4 regions of the Micromonospora desertarenae genome follow, and region 3 is predicted to be linked to each of the others. Evidence: riboswitches for the same ligand, from Rfam matches in the RefSeq annotation. Region 3 holds a riboswitch; each other region holds the start of a gene.
What was found. Region 3 has a riboswitch for cyclic di-AMP ahead of SM577_RS10990 (coiled-coil domain-containing protein). Riboswitches for the same ligand answer to the same signal wherever they lie in the genome.

Region 1 (3,370 bases), on a different contig from region 3:
ACCGTGGCCAGGTAGCCGAAGCCCGGCCCGTACTGCTGCATGAGAAGGCGGATCCCGTCGGCGAGTCGGGGCTCGTCAGCGGCGAATTCGGACCAGGATGCCATGTGGACATTCTATCGAACAGGTGTACGAAGACCTAGTCCGACACGCAGGTCACCCCGGCCGCTTCGCTATGGTGTTCCGATGCTGCTCTCCGACCGCGACCTGGTCTCCGAGATCAAGGCGGGCACCCTGGCGCTGGAGCCGTTCGAGCCCACGCTGGTGCAGCCGTCCAGCATCGACGTACGCCTGGACAAGCTGTTCCGGGTCTTCAACAACCACCTCTACACCCACATCGACCCGGCGCGGCAGCAGGACGAGCTGACCTCGGTGGTGGAGGTGCCCGACGGCGAGCCGTTCGTGCTGCACCCGGGCGAGTTCGTGCTCGCCTCCACGCTCGAGGTGATCTCGCTCGGCGACCAGCTCGCCGGCCGGCTGGAGGGCAAGTCGAGCCTGGGCCGGCTCGGCCTGCTCACCCACTCCACCGCCGGCTTCATCGACCCCGGCTTCTCCGGGCACGTGACGCTGGAGCTGTCGAACGTGGCGAACCTGCCGATCACCCTCTGGCCGGGCATGAAGATCGGCCAGCTCTGCATCTTCCGGCTCTCGTCGCCGGCCGAGCACCCGTACGGCTCGGCCGTCTACGGCTCGCGCTACCAGGGGCAGCGCGGCCCGACGCCGAGCCGCTCCTGGCAGCAGTGGCGCACCTGGCCGACCCGCTGACGCAGCCGAAAAGGGGCCCGCTCCGGCGCCGGAGCGGGCCCCTTTTCGGTGGTACGCGGTCAGCCCGGCCGGCCGTAGCTGTGGATCGGGCCGTCGTCGACCTTCTTCATCTTGATCGGCACCCCGGCGCGGGAGGCGTGCACCACCCAGCCGCCGCCGACGTACATGCCGACGTGGTGCAGGTCGGAGTAGTAGAAAACCAGATCGCCCGGGCGCAGCTCTCCCCGGCTGACCGTCCTGGTGACCCCGCGCTGCTGCGCGGCGTTGTGCGGCAGCGAGACCCCGGCCTTGGCCCAGGCGGCCAGCATCAGCCCCGAGCAGTCGTACGAGTTCGGGCCCTCGGCGCCCCAGACGTACGGCTTGCCGATCTGGGCGCAGGCGAACTTGACAGCGACCCCGGCCGCGCCGCCCGGGTAGCTGGCCGGGCAGGGGGCGGGGCGCAGCGGCCCGCCGCCGCCGTTGCCGTAGACCTTGATCCGCAGCTTCTGCAGCCGGTCGATCTCGGCGTTGATCTGCTTCTTCTTCGCCGCCAGTTGCGCCTCGGTCTTGGCGAGTTGGGCGACCATCTCGTCCAGCGGCGCCTTCTTGGCGGCCAACTGGTCGCGCAGGTCGGCGACCTGCCGAACGTCCTGCTGCTGGCGGTGGGCGAACCGGTCGAGCAGTTCGAGCTGCCCGACCACCTCGCTCGGCGAGCGGCTGTCCAGCACGGCGTTGATGGTGAGCACGTTCTCGCCCTTGTAGGCGCGGACGGCCAGCGCGCTGACCTTCTCCATCGCCTGGTCGACCTGGGCCTGGAGCGGCTTGATCTGGGCGGCCAGGGCGTCGGCCTGCTTCCGCTTGGCGGCCAGGTCCTGGCGGGTGGCGTTGTGCCGTTCGATGATCGGTTCGAGCTTGTTCCAGTCCTCGTCGATCTGGCGCTCGATCTCGGCGACGGTGGGTTCGGCGTGGGCCGCCGTGGCGCCGCCGGTCAGAACGACGGCGAAGCCGACCAGGGCGGCGAGTGCGGTGGTGCAGCGGGACCAGCGTGGGCGCGGCGCAGCCGTGGTCGGGTCGGCGGACGCCGACCGTGCCGACGGTGGCCGCGGGGCATGGTGTGCCACCGGGCTCCGTACTCCTTCTTCCCAGACCGCCTACCGGGTTAGCTGACGGGTTCGGGCGGGAAGGGGACGCCCTACCGCAGTGGCTGCGGATTCACCCCGGGTTACCTGGTTCCCCGGTTCGCTCGGAAGCGATTCGGCGGTGTCGGACCGTTACCGCCCGGGTTGGACGGACCTGTTGTCGGGCCGACGAATGACCAGAGTAGAGACGCTCGTTATCAATCCGCAACCCGTGTCGCCGTGACACTCCGTACGCCACAGGGATCGACAGCCTTCGGCGGGGCGGGCCGAAGGTTTTCTTCTTCAGGAGTTGATGCATGGAAAGGTATTGACGTAAGGCCGGGCCCGGGGTGAAGGTGACCGCATCGTCCACCCGTCTGAGCAGGGGGTCCGATGCAGTCGTCCACGAGATCCACGAGATCCACGAGATCGAGGAGCAGGCGCGCCCTGCTCGCCGCCGCCGCGGCGCTCGCCATGGCGGTCACCCCGTTCGCCGCCGGTCCGGCCGCCGCCGAACCCCTCGACCGGCAGCAGCAGTACGCCGCCGCGGCCACCGAGTTCGGCGTGCCGGAGAGCGTCCTGCTCGCCGTGTCGTACCTCGAGTCGCGGTGGGACACCCATCCCGGCAACCCGAGCACCAGCGGCGGTTACGGCCCGATGCACCTCACCGACGCCGCCCACGTCACCGCACAGCCCGCCCGCGGCCACATCGACGAGGGCGAGGACCCGCGCGGGGACGACGCTCGGCCGCTGACCGTCACCGCGCCGGTCGGAGCCGGGTCGCCCCCGGCCGCCCCGGCCGACGCCGCGCTGCAGACCCTCCAGGCCGCCGCCGCGCTGACCGGCGCCAGCGAGGAGGCGTTGCGCTCCGACCCGACCGCGAACATCCGCGGCGGCGCGGCGCTGCTCGCCGCGTACCAGCGGGAACTGGGTGCCCCGGTCGGCGCGGACAGCGACCCGGCGGCCTGGTACGGCGCGGTGGCCCGCTACTCGGGCGCCGGCGCCGAGGACACCGCCGCCGCCTTCGCCGACGAGGTGTACGGCCAGATCAACGCGGGCGCGACCCGGACCACCGACGACGGGCACCTGGTGACCCTCGCCGCGCGCGACGTCAGCCCGGACGAGTCGACGCTGCACAGGCTCGGGCTGCGGCGGGCGGAGCGGCCCGACGGGCTGGAGTGCCCGATCGGTCTCGGCTGCGAGTGGATCCCGGCCCCGTACGAGAAGTACGGCCCGGGCGCCGGCGACTACGGCAACCACGACCTGGGCAACCGGCCGGCCCAGCAGAAGATCGAGTACATCGTCATCCACGACACCGAGGGCTACTTCTGGCCCAGCGTCGGCCTGGTGCAGCGGGCGGACTACGTGGGCTGGCACTACACGCTGCGCTCGGTGGACGGTCACATCGCCCAGCACATCAAGACCAAGGACGTCGGCTGGCACGCCGGCAACTGGTACGTCAACGCCAAGTCCATCGGCCTGGAGCACGAGGGCTTCGCCGGCCACGGCAC
Region 2 (3,370 bases), on a different contig from region 3:
CCCCACGGTTTGTACGTGGAGAGCACGGTCGCCACGATGAGCAGGGTGGTGGAGACCGAGGGGGCGACCACCAGGTCGATCCGGTCCCGCACCGGGAACGCCGCCCCGGCCTCCCCGGCGTGCCGCAGCGTCGGGCTGAGCTGGAACAGCACCAGCCCGGTCATCACGGTGGTGAGCAGGAACTTGACCAGCACCCAGCGGTGCCGCAGCAGGCCCCACGGGGTGAGCAGGGCGCTGGCCACGCCGACCAGCCAGACGGCCACGCTCAGCGGGGCGAAGAGCACGGTGCCGACCAGCGCGGAGATCGGGTAGACGGCGGCCGGGTCCGCGCCGCGCAGCACGGCGACGCCGAGCGCGAGCAGGACGAGGTCGACGCCGAGCCAGCCGAGCGAGGTGACCAGGTGCAGGGTGAGCAGGGCCTTGCGGGCGGGAGGCGAGAGTCGGCTCATACCGGACGATGGTGCCGCCGTGGCGGGCGGCGGTCGTCGGGCCGCTGACGACACCCGGCCTACGTCCCGGGGCGTAGCGCCGGGCGTGGCGGCCCGTCCGTCCGGCGTACCCGGTGACCCGCCGCGGGGGCGGGTCACCGGGGCCGGGCGTCAGTACACCGACAGGTGCACGTGGTTGGTGTGGTCGCTGGACGGGTCGCCGCCCGCCCCGCTGTACGACTTCCACCCGCTGCTGGGCAGCCAGATCTGCCGGTACCAGATCACGTAGAGCACGGCGAGCCGGTCGGCGTTCTTGATGAAGAACGCGGCCAGGTTGTTGCCGTACGTCTTGTCCCCGCCGGTGGCGTCCCCGCCGAAGCCGCTCTTCTGTGCCGCGAAGTCGCAGGCCCGGCCCTTCGGGTGCTCGCCGGAACCGCCGGAGCGGTAGCAGGAGACGTACCGGGTGAAGCCGGCCGCCTTGGCCTGGTTCAGCGCGTGCAGGGTGCGCGGGGTGATGCAGCCGTTGGCCGGCGTCGGGTCGTTGACGCTGCACGACTCGGACGGCCAGGAGCCGTCGGAGTTGCGCGGGGCCGGCTTGGCCGTCGCGGTGGAGGTGCCCCGGTTGGAGGTGTCGCCGGAGGTTTTCGCGTTGGCCACGGTCAGCGCCCGTTCGGCCTGCTCCTTGCGCTTGGCCATCAGGGTGACCTGCTTGCGCTGCTCGCGGATCTCGCCGTCCAGGGCGAGCTTGGTCCGGTTGGCCTCGTCGCGGGTCTCCTGGAGGTCGCGCAGCGCCCGGTCCTCGTTGGCCGCGACCGCGTCGAGCGCGGCGGCCCGGTCCATGAAGCCCTCCGGGGAGTTGCTGTTGAGCAGCGCCGAGGCCGCCCCGAGCCGCCCGGCGCGGTACGCCACGCCGGCGATCTCGCCGACCTTGCTGGTGCGCTCGGCCAGCTCACGCTCGGTGGCCTGGAGCTGGACGCCCAGGTCCTTCTGCCGCTTGACCGACTTGTCCAGCGCCGCCTTGGCGTCCAGGTAGCCCTTGCTGGCCGCCTCCAGCTGGGCCCGCAGGGCGGGGGTGCCGCCCTCGGAGTCCTGCCCGGGAGCGGCGGCGAGCAGGCCGGCGGTGGGTGGTGCGGCGCCGGCCGGTGCGGCGGTGACCGGCGTGATGGCGACGCCGACGGCGAGAGTGGTGACGATCAGTGCCGCCATCCGGGCGACGGTACGTCGTACAGGTGCCACTACTGGCATGCAGATGTCCTTCCGTCAGCCGCCGACCGGGTTAGCTGACGGGTTCGGGACGGAAGATCCCTACCGCTGACGCGGATGCACCCCAGGAACATGGTTCCCCGGCTCGCCTTGTCGGGCGATTAGGCGGCGGCCGCCGCCGGCACCGGTGCGTGCCGCCTGGCGGAGGCCGGAACAGAGCCTACCGGTGCCACCGTGACCATTGCAGCGGATGTGACTGACGGTGCCTGCGTGGTCACGGGAAAATCCGGCATAGAGGCACAATACACACCCAGATTTAAGGTTGTGCTCCATTACCACTCAACCGACCCGCAGACCCCGGGGGCCGCTCCCGGCTCGATCTGCAACGTCGCGTGCTCGATCCGGAAGTCCTCGTGCAGGGCGGCGCGGGCCGCGGCGAGGACCCGGCCGACGTCCGCGCCGGGAGTCATGGTCAGGTGCGCCGAGGCCACCTCCATGCCCGACGTGAGCGTCCAGACGTGCAGGTCGTGTACGCCGGCCACGCCGGGCACCGCGGCCAGCCGGTCGTGCACCGCGGTGACCTGGAGGTGCTCCGGGGCGGCCTGCACCAGGATGCGCAGCGCGGCCCGCCCGAGCCGCCAGGTGCGGGGCAGGATGAACAGGCCGATGCCGACCGCCACCAGCGGGTCGGCCCACCACCAGTCGGTGACCGCGATCAGCAGCGCCGCCCCGATCACGCCGAGCGACCCGAGCAGGTCGCCGAGCACCTCCAGGTAGGCCCCCCGTACGTTGATGCTCTCCCGGGCACCGGAGCGCAGCAGCGCGAAGGCGGCCACGTTGGCGAGCAGGCCGAGGACGGCCACCACCAGCATCGGGCCGGCCAGCACCTCGGGCGGGTCGCCGAACCGGCGTACCGCCTCGACCACCACGTAGACCGCGACGCCGGAGAGCAGCACGGCGTTGGCCAGCGCGGCCAGCACCTCCAGCCGGTAGAGCCCGAAGGTGCGCTGCGGGTCGCCGGTCGCCCGCCGGGTGGCGGTGATCGCGGCGAGGGCCATCCCGATGCCGAGCACGTCGGTGAACATGTGCCCGGCGTCGGAGAGCAGGGCCAGCGAGCCGGTGCGGAAGGCGGCCACCGCCTCCACCACCATCAGTGCGGTGAGCAGGCCGAAGGCGCCCCAGAGCCGCCCCCGGTGATGGTGGGCCGCGTTCACCGCCCCGTGGTGGTGGTCATGACCTGCGCCCACGCGAACACCCTCCGCCGCCCGTCCGGACCCGGTCAAATATATGCTCACATAGCTATGTATGCAACTGTCGGGGCCACGCGGACCCGGCCGGGCGACCGGCGCCTCGGGCTCAGCCGGTCGGGTCGATGGTGGTCAGCCGCTGGGTGGCCCGGGAGAGCGCCACGTAGAGGGTGCGTACGCCCGAGCCCGGATCGGCCCGGATCTCGCTCGGCCCGACCAGCACCACCCCGTCGTACTCCATGCCCTTGGCCTCCAGGCTGGTGACCACCTGGAGCCGGGGGGCGCCCAGGCCGCCCAGCCAGCCGGCGACCTCGTCCCGGCGCGGCACCGGGGTGATCACGCCGACCGTCCCCTCCACCTCGGCGAGCAGCGCGGAGGCCGCCTCCACCACGGCGGTCTCCAGCTCGGCCGCCGGCACCACCAGCTCGACCGGGTCGACCCCGGTGGAGCGGACGGCGGTGGGCAGCGGCAGCTCGGGATAGAGCCGGCGGA
Region 3 (3,370 bases):
ACACCACCCCGCGCGACCAGCGTCCGGATGCCGGGATGGCTACGATTCGGCACGATGGCCCTTCGGATCGCGCACCAGCCGACCCGCCGCCGGGCACCGGCGTCACCCGGCCGGCCGGCCGCCGGGCCGACGGTACGTGGTCGCGTCGCCACCCTCGGTCGATCCCACCCACTATTCCGGCCGGCCCGAGGGGGCCACTGAACCGACCGGCCCGCCGACACGTACCACGCCCCGGATTCGTTGGGAGACACTCAATGGGCGCCGACCACAACCGTCCCGCTCCGTCCACCCCGCCCCGGGTGCGGCGGATCCTCGTCGCGACGGTGGTCCCGCTCGTCGTGCTCACCGTGGTCGCCGCCCTGCTGCTCTGGCCCCGCGACACCCCCGGGGTCGACCAGGCCACCGACCCGCCCCGCTACCACGGCACGGTGACCCGCGTGGTGACCGAGTCCTGTCCGCCGACCCCGGAGACGCCGGAGGGGGGCGGCGCCGAGGGACCGTGCGGCACGGTCACCGTCAAGGTGGCCGACGGTCCGGACGCCGGCCAGGAGGTGCAGACGCCGGTGCCGACCGGTCCGGGCGCACCGACGGTCACGGTGGGCGACGAGATCATCCTGGTCGAGCTGACCGACCCGGCCGACCCGACGGCGAGCAGCTACAACATCGCCGAGCACCAGCGCGGCAAGCCGCTGGTCTGGCTGGTCGTGCTCTTCGCCGCGGCCATCGTGGCGTTCGGCCGGTGGCGCGGGCTGGCCGCACTGGCCGGCCTGGCGGCCAGCTTCGCGATCCTGCTCGCCTTCGTGCTGCCGGGGATCAGCGGCGGCGGGTCGCCCCTGCTGGTCGCGATCGTCGGCGCCGCACTGATCATGTTCGTGGTGCTGTACCTGACCCACGGGGTGACCGCGCAGACCTCCGTGGCGGTGCTCGGCACGCTCGGCAGCCTGGTGCTCACCGGGGTCCTGGGCACCCTCGCCACCGCCGCCACCCACCTCACCGGCTACGGCTCCGAGGACGCCACCACGCTGTCGATGTTCCAGGCCGACGTCGACCTGCACGGACTGCTGCTGGCCGGGATCATCATCGGCTCGCTCGGCGTGCTCGACGACGTCACGGTGACCCAGGCCGCCACGGTGACCGAACTGGCGCACGCCAACCCCGGCCTGTCCCGACTCCAGCTCTACCGCGCGGCGACCCGGGTCGGCCGGGCGCACATCGCGTCGACGGTGAACACCATCGTGCTGGCGTACGCGGGCGCCTCGCTGCCGCTGCTGCTCCTGCTCACCGCGGATTCGCGGTCGGTGACCCAGATCCTGACCAGCGAGTTCCTCGCCCAGGAGATCGTCCGCAGCGCGGTCGCCACGCTCGGGCTGATCGCCGCCGTGCCGCTGACCACCGCGCTGGCCGCGCTGGTGACCACGGCCGGCCGGGCCACCGCCCGTACCGGCGACGGCGACAGCGACGCGCCGGCGCGTACCCCTGAAGGTTCCCGGCCGGCCACGGACCGGGCCGAGGCGCTGCGGGCGCTCACCGCGCCGCGCGCCGGAAACACGTCCCCCGCCACCTCCACCGGGTGGCCCGATCCGGACAGGAGCACGGACGCCGCATGGTGAGACTCCGCAGTGTGACCGTCCAGGCCGGCGAGCTTGATAAACGCGTCACTGATCACCCTCCGCCATTACGAAATGACGCATTTAGTCGGCTTAGGGACGTAGATCCACCGGTGGCCTCTCGGGTAACCTCGCTGCCGGTCACCGCCGAAGGCGCGCAGCGGCGCCTGCGGTGCCGCCGCCCAATCGCCGCCAGGCGAGCCGGGGACCCAGGTACGTGGGGTGAGTCCGCGACAGCGGTAGGGGCCACTTCCGCCCCGAACCCGTCAGCTAACCCGGTCGGCGGTCGACGGAAGGGAACACTGTGACGGCACCCCTACGCCGCTGGTTGACACCTGTGGTGGCCGTGTTCGCCGCCTTGGCCGTGCTCGCCGGACCCCTCCCGGCGTCGGCCGCACCCAACACCCCCAAGCCCTCGGGACACGAGGACGGCGACTCGAAGCTGATCACGGATGTGATCGAGTCGACCAACCGGAACTACTCGCAGGCGAAGTCCCGGCTGGAGAAGTCCAAGAAGCGCCAGCTGGAACTCGCGCTGGAGGTCGACCGGGCCCAGGCCGAGCTGGACGCCCTCGCGCCACAGGTCAGCCAGCTCGCCACCCAGTCGTACCGGACGGGACGCATCGGCGCGGTGGCCATGCTGCTGGAGGCCAACAACCCCGACACGTTCGTCAAGCGGGCCACCGCCCTGGACGAGCTGAACATGGTCAACGCCAAGAAGCTCGCCGAGATCAACGAGGTGAAGACCCGCGCCGAGCAGGCGAAGCTGGCGCTCGAGGCGGAGATCCGCGAGCAGCAGAAGCAGACCAACCTGATGGCCAAGAACAAGCGCGACGCGGAGAAGGCGCTGGCGCTGGTCGGCGGGATGGGCTTCACCGGCGGCCTGGTGTCGGCCACCTCGCCGGTCGCCCGGATCGCCCCGGGCCGCACCGCCGACGGCGACTGGAAGGCCGAGTCGTGCAGCGAGAACGACCCGACCACCTCCGGCTGCGTGACGCCTCGGACCTTGCACATGTACAAGGAGGTCAAGCGGGCCGGCTTCAACCGGTTCGTCGGCTGCTACCGCCCCGGTGGCCCGTGGGAGCACCCGAAGGGCCGGGCCTGCGACTGGTCGCTGCAGAAGAGCGGCTTCTCCCCCTGGCACAACCGGGACACCCGGATGTACGGCAACAACCTCGCCGCGTTCCTGATCCGGAACGCCGACCGGCTGGGCATCTACTACGTGATCTGGAACCGGCAGATCTGGTTCCCGGCCACCGGCTGGAAGTCGTACAGCGGGCCGTCGAACCACACCGACCACGTGCACGTCTCGCTGCTGTAGCGACAGCCGAGACCACGCGAAGCGAGGGCCGTTCCCGGTGGGACGGCCCTCGCGGCGTTTCCGGCGCTACCTCGGGATGCGCTCAGGCGATGGCCGCGGTCTGGTCCGCCGCCGCGCCGGCCAGGTCGCCGGCCGGCACCGCGGCCACCGTCCGCACCTCGCCGGCGGCCAGCCGGTACGACATCCCGACCACCGCGCAACGCCCGGCGGCCACCTCGGCGGCCAGTACTGGCGAGCCGTCCAGCATCGCCTCGACGGTGTGCGCGATGTGGATGTCGACGATCCCGTTCACGTCGGTCACCCCCTCGGCCGCGGCCCGCCGCAGGCTGGGCATCATGGCGTCCACCACCGCCCGCAGGTGACCGGCCGGGGAGGTGTCGGTCTCCACCGCCGTCTTCGCCGCCTGCACCGCACCGCACGAGTCGTGCCCGAGCACGACCAC
Region 4 (3,370 bases), on a different contig from region 3:
CACGACGCGGCCGCTGCGCAGCACCCGCACCGCCGCCTCGATCTCGGCCTCGCCGATGACCGGCCTCGCCGGTGGAATCACTTCTGTGGTCAGCCCGGCCATGGGGCTTCCTCCTGTCGAACAGCTACCGCGTCCGGATCGGACGCGGCGCTACGTCGTTCGGATGTGGACAGGAGGGGTGGTGGGGTTACGGACGGGTGACCCGGTGGGGGTCGGCGCGGAAGGGCCACCCGGACAAACAGGACGCCCGGCGCACTCCGGGACGTACGGGCATGTTATCCCGAGGACTCGGGGCGTCGCGGCACAACACCCTGATCCCCGCCGGGAACCGGCGCGGCGGGGCTCAGCGGTACGGGTCGACCAGGGCGAGCACCGACTCCGGGTCCTCCACGTGCGCGTTGTGCCCGAGACCGGGCAGCGTCACCACCGGCACCCCGAACTCCTTGAGCTGCTCGTCGGAGACCATCGGGTCACGCTCGCCGCGCGCCAGCACCACCGGCACGTCGGTCGCCGCCAGCAGAGCCGGCAGGTCCGGCTCCCCCACCGCGAACGCGGCGTTGTCCATCGCCAGCCGCCAGCGGCCGTCGACCTGCCGCAGCCCGGCCTCGACGACGGGATGGTCCGGGGCGAACAGTCCGGTCAGCCCGGCCACCCGCAGGTAGCGACGGGCCGCCTCGTCGCGGCTGGCGAACCAGGTGACCGGGCGGGCGGCCAGCTCGGCGGCCCGCTCCAGTTCGGCCGGCGACCAGACCGCCTTGATGCCGAGCCCGACCACCGCGTCCACCGTCAGCCCGGCGGTACGCGCGGCCAGCGCCAGACCCACCACGCCGCCGAGGGAGTGCCCCAGCACGACGAGCCGGTCACCCGGCTTCAGGCCACCGGCGACCTGCCCGGCCAGCCCGGCGAAGGAGTACCGCGGCAGCGGCGGGGACCAGCCGTGCCCGGCCAGGTCCGGCGCCAGCCACCGGCCGGCCCACCGGCGCTCCAGCAGGGGCGCCCAGGGCAGCCACACCTCGCCGGTGGCGCCCATGCCGTGCAGCAGCAGCAGGAGCGGTCGCCCGCCGTCCCGGGTACCCGATTCGTCGACCATAGGGCGCAGTGTGCCACCGGTCGGACACCCGGGGCGAGAGCCGGGCGCCCCTACGCGCCGGGCGCCGGCCCCCGTGGTGGGGAGCCGGCGCCCGAGACGGAGGGACGCGGCGGCGGTCAGGCGGAGTAGCCGCGGGTCGCCGCCCAGTTCGCCAGGTCGATTGTGGTCATCCAGTACGAGGCGGTGGCCGGGTTCGCCGAGTCGGCGATCTTCACCAGCCGGCCGTCGTCGTCGTAGCCGACCACGGCGATGTAGTGCCCGCCGGGGAAGGAGTGCCAGCCGCCGCCGGTGTCGGTGGCGCTGCCGGCCACGTTCACCACGACACCGCGCTTGTCGGTGATGGCCCGGACCACGTCGGCCTGGAGCTGGTCCATCTGGGCCGGGGTGGCGGCCCCGCCCGGGATCATCCGGGTCCGGTACGGGTCGCCCTTCACCACCGCGTTGAGCACCCGGGTGGTGTCGTTGGCGGAGTTGGTGCCCATTTCGGTGGTGCCCAGCTGGGCGCCGAGGGCGTCCTGGCTGCGGTCGATACCGGCGGCGCTGAGCGCGTTCCGCACGGCCGCCGGGCCGCAGTTGTAGAAGGTCGTCTGGGCCTGGTAGTCGTAGTCGAGGACCTTGCGCGACGGCGGCTTCGGCGCCGCCTTGCGGGTCAGGTCCGGGTTCGGCGCGGCCGACGAGGCGGCGGCCGAGGGAGCGGCGCTCGACGGGGCGGCGCTCGACGGGGCGGCGCCGATCCGGGCCTCGCCACGGGACGCCACGGCGGGCGCGTCACGCAGTTCGGCGACCGTGGCCTGGGCCGGCGCCGAGGTCGGGGCCTCGTCGGTGCCGGCGGCGAGCGCGCCGGCGCCGGAGGCCAGCACCAGGGCCGCGGCCGAGGCGGCGGCCACCTGGTAGGGGCGCTCGGTGGCGATGCGCCGCAACTGGCGCTTGAGGTGGTGCTTCATGGTTCCTCCACGGGACTCGGGGGCGAGCGGCGCACACGCGGTGCCGGCGGGCAGGCCGGCTCGACCGCGCGGACCCCTGGTCCGCGGGTTGGTGGGCCACTCAGGGAAGCGCCCGGACGTCGGGCGGGGCGGTTGCCGGCGGGTCAGCTCGCGACCGGGGCGAGCAGGACGGGCACCGCGGGGCCGTGGAGGCGGGGGAAGAACCGAGGGGTGGGATCGTGCTGCACGAGGATGGAACTCCTTCCGACACCGCCGACCGGGTTAGCTGACGGATTCGGGCGGGAAGTACGCCCTACCACGGGCCGCGGCCCGCGGATTCACCCCAGAGGTGCATTGGTTCCCCGGTTCGTGTGATCACGATTGAGCGGGTCGGCGCGGCGTCGCCTCTTGCGATCGGTTACCGCACCGGACGGGCCGACACTACTGGTCGGTTCGGAGCCTGCCAAGCCCGGTTCACCTGCGTAAACCTGCTTCGGCGCGACAATTTTGCGGCCAGTTACGCACTGGCGTGACTCAATGGGACAGCCCTCTCCGACCGCGTTACCGGGCGACAATCGGACAAGCGTGCGGCGTCGGCGGGGAATTGACGGCGCACCTCGGCCGGTCCGTGCCGGATGACCGTTTTCCCATTGGCTGTGACCGGCGTCACCGGAATATTTCCCGATCAACCAACCCGGGCCGGGCGCCACCGGGCCGGGGCCACGGAACGGGCCGGCACCGCGTCGACCCGGGACGCGGGCAGCCGGCCCGGCCGGAGCCGGGCCGCGGCGGCGTACGCCTCGGCGGCGAGGGCCCGCGCCGCCTCGGCGGCCAGTTCGGCGTCCCGCCACGCCGACCGCTCCCGCTCGGCGGCCAGCCGGTAGCCGGCCCGGCGCTGCTCGCGTACCGCCCGGGCGAGCACGATCTCCTGCTCCACCGGGTGCCGCCGGGGATCCCAGCCGGCCCGGTGGCAGAACACGTCGGACAGCTGCCGGGCGGACAGCTCCCCGCGCCAGTGGGCGGCCATCGCCGCGTGGTGCAGCCAGCGCTCGCGGGCGGCGTACTCGGCGGGCGTGCGCGGTGTGCGCGGGGCCGGCAGGGCGGCGGCCCCGGCGAACCGGCGGGCGGCGGTCTCCGCCTCGTCGTAGGCCTGCCAGGTGCGCTCCACCTCGGCCTGCGCGGCGAGCCAGTCGGCGCGCCGGCGGCGGGCGGTCTGCGCCGCACGGGTGGCGGCGACGGCCACCTCCTCGGCGTACCGGCGCAGGTCGGCGAGGTCGGGCTCGGCCGGCTCGGCGGCCGCCGGGGCGGACTCCTCGTCCGTGGGGCGCTCCGGGCGGGCGACCAGCACGGTGAGCAC

Region 1: another riboswitch for cyclic di-AMP. It lies ahead of SM577_RS22890 (C40 family peptidase); the one in region 3 lies ahead of SM577_RS10990 (coiled-coil domain-containing protein).
Region 2: another riboswitch for cyclic di-AMP. It lies ahead of SM577_RS02475 (coiled-coil domain-containing protein); the one in region 3 lies ahead of SM577_RS10990 (coiled-coil domain-containing protein).
Region 4: another riboswitch for cyclic di-AMP. It lies ahead of SM577_RS26465 (C39 family peptidase); the one in region 3 lies ahead of SM577_RS10990 (coiled-coil domain-containing protein).

The regions. Positions count from the first base shown of each region.
Region 1 is NZ_JAXCFQ010000011.1:234,787-238,156, reverse strand. Features, by position in the region: gene SM577_RS22900 (pyridoxamine 5'-phosphate oxidase family protein) at 1-104, opposite strand, end outside; gene dcd (dCTP deaminase) at 184-762, shown strand; gene SM577_RS22890 (C40 family peptidase) at 822-1,862, opposite strand; cyclic di-AMP (ydaO/yuaA leader) riboswitch at 1,875-2,011, opposite strand; gene SM577_RS22885 (N-acetylmuramoyl-L-alanine amidase) at 2,253-3,370, shown strand, end outside.
Region 2 is NZ_JAXCFQ010000001.1:532,830-536,199, reverse strand. Features, by position in the region: gene SM577_RS02480 (hypothetical protein) at 1-449, opposite strand, end outside; gene SM577_RS02475 (coiled-coil domain-containing protein) at 600-1,673, opposite strand; cyclic di-AMP (ydaO/yuaA leader) riboswitch at 1,678-1,809, opposite strand; gene SM577_RS02470 (cation diffusion facilitator family transporter) at 1,964-2,878, opposite strand; gene SM577_RS02465 (HelD family protein) at 2,988-3,370, opposite strand, start outside.
Region 3 is NZ_JAXCFQ010000004.1:473,410-476,779, reverse strand. Features, by position in the region: gene SM577_RS10995 (YibE/F family protein) at 255-1,610, shown strand; cyclic di-AMP (ydaO/yuaA leader) riboswitch at 1,777-1,907, shown strand; gene SM577_RS10990 (coiled-coil domain-containing protein) at 1,912-2,928, shown strand; gene SM577_RS10985 (carbonic anhydrase) at 3,011-3,370, opposite strand, start outside.
Region 4 is NZ_JAXCFQ010000015.1:140,745-144,114, forward strand. Features, by position in the region: gene SM577_RS26455 (DegT/DnrJ/EryC1/StrS family aminotransferase) at 1-102, opposite strand, end outside; gene SM577_RS26460 (alpha/beta fold hydrolase) at 344-1,090, opposite strand; gene SM577_RS26465 (C39 family peptidase) at 1,207-2,034, opposite strand; cyclic di-AMP (ydaO/yuaA leader) riboswitch at 2,270-2,411, opposite strand; gene SM577_RS26470 (hypothetical protein) at 2,699-3,370, opposite strand, start outside.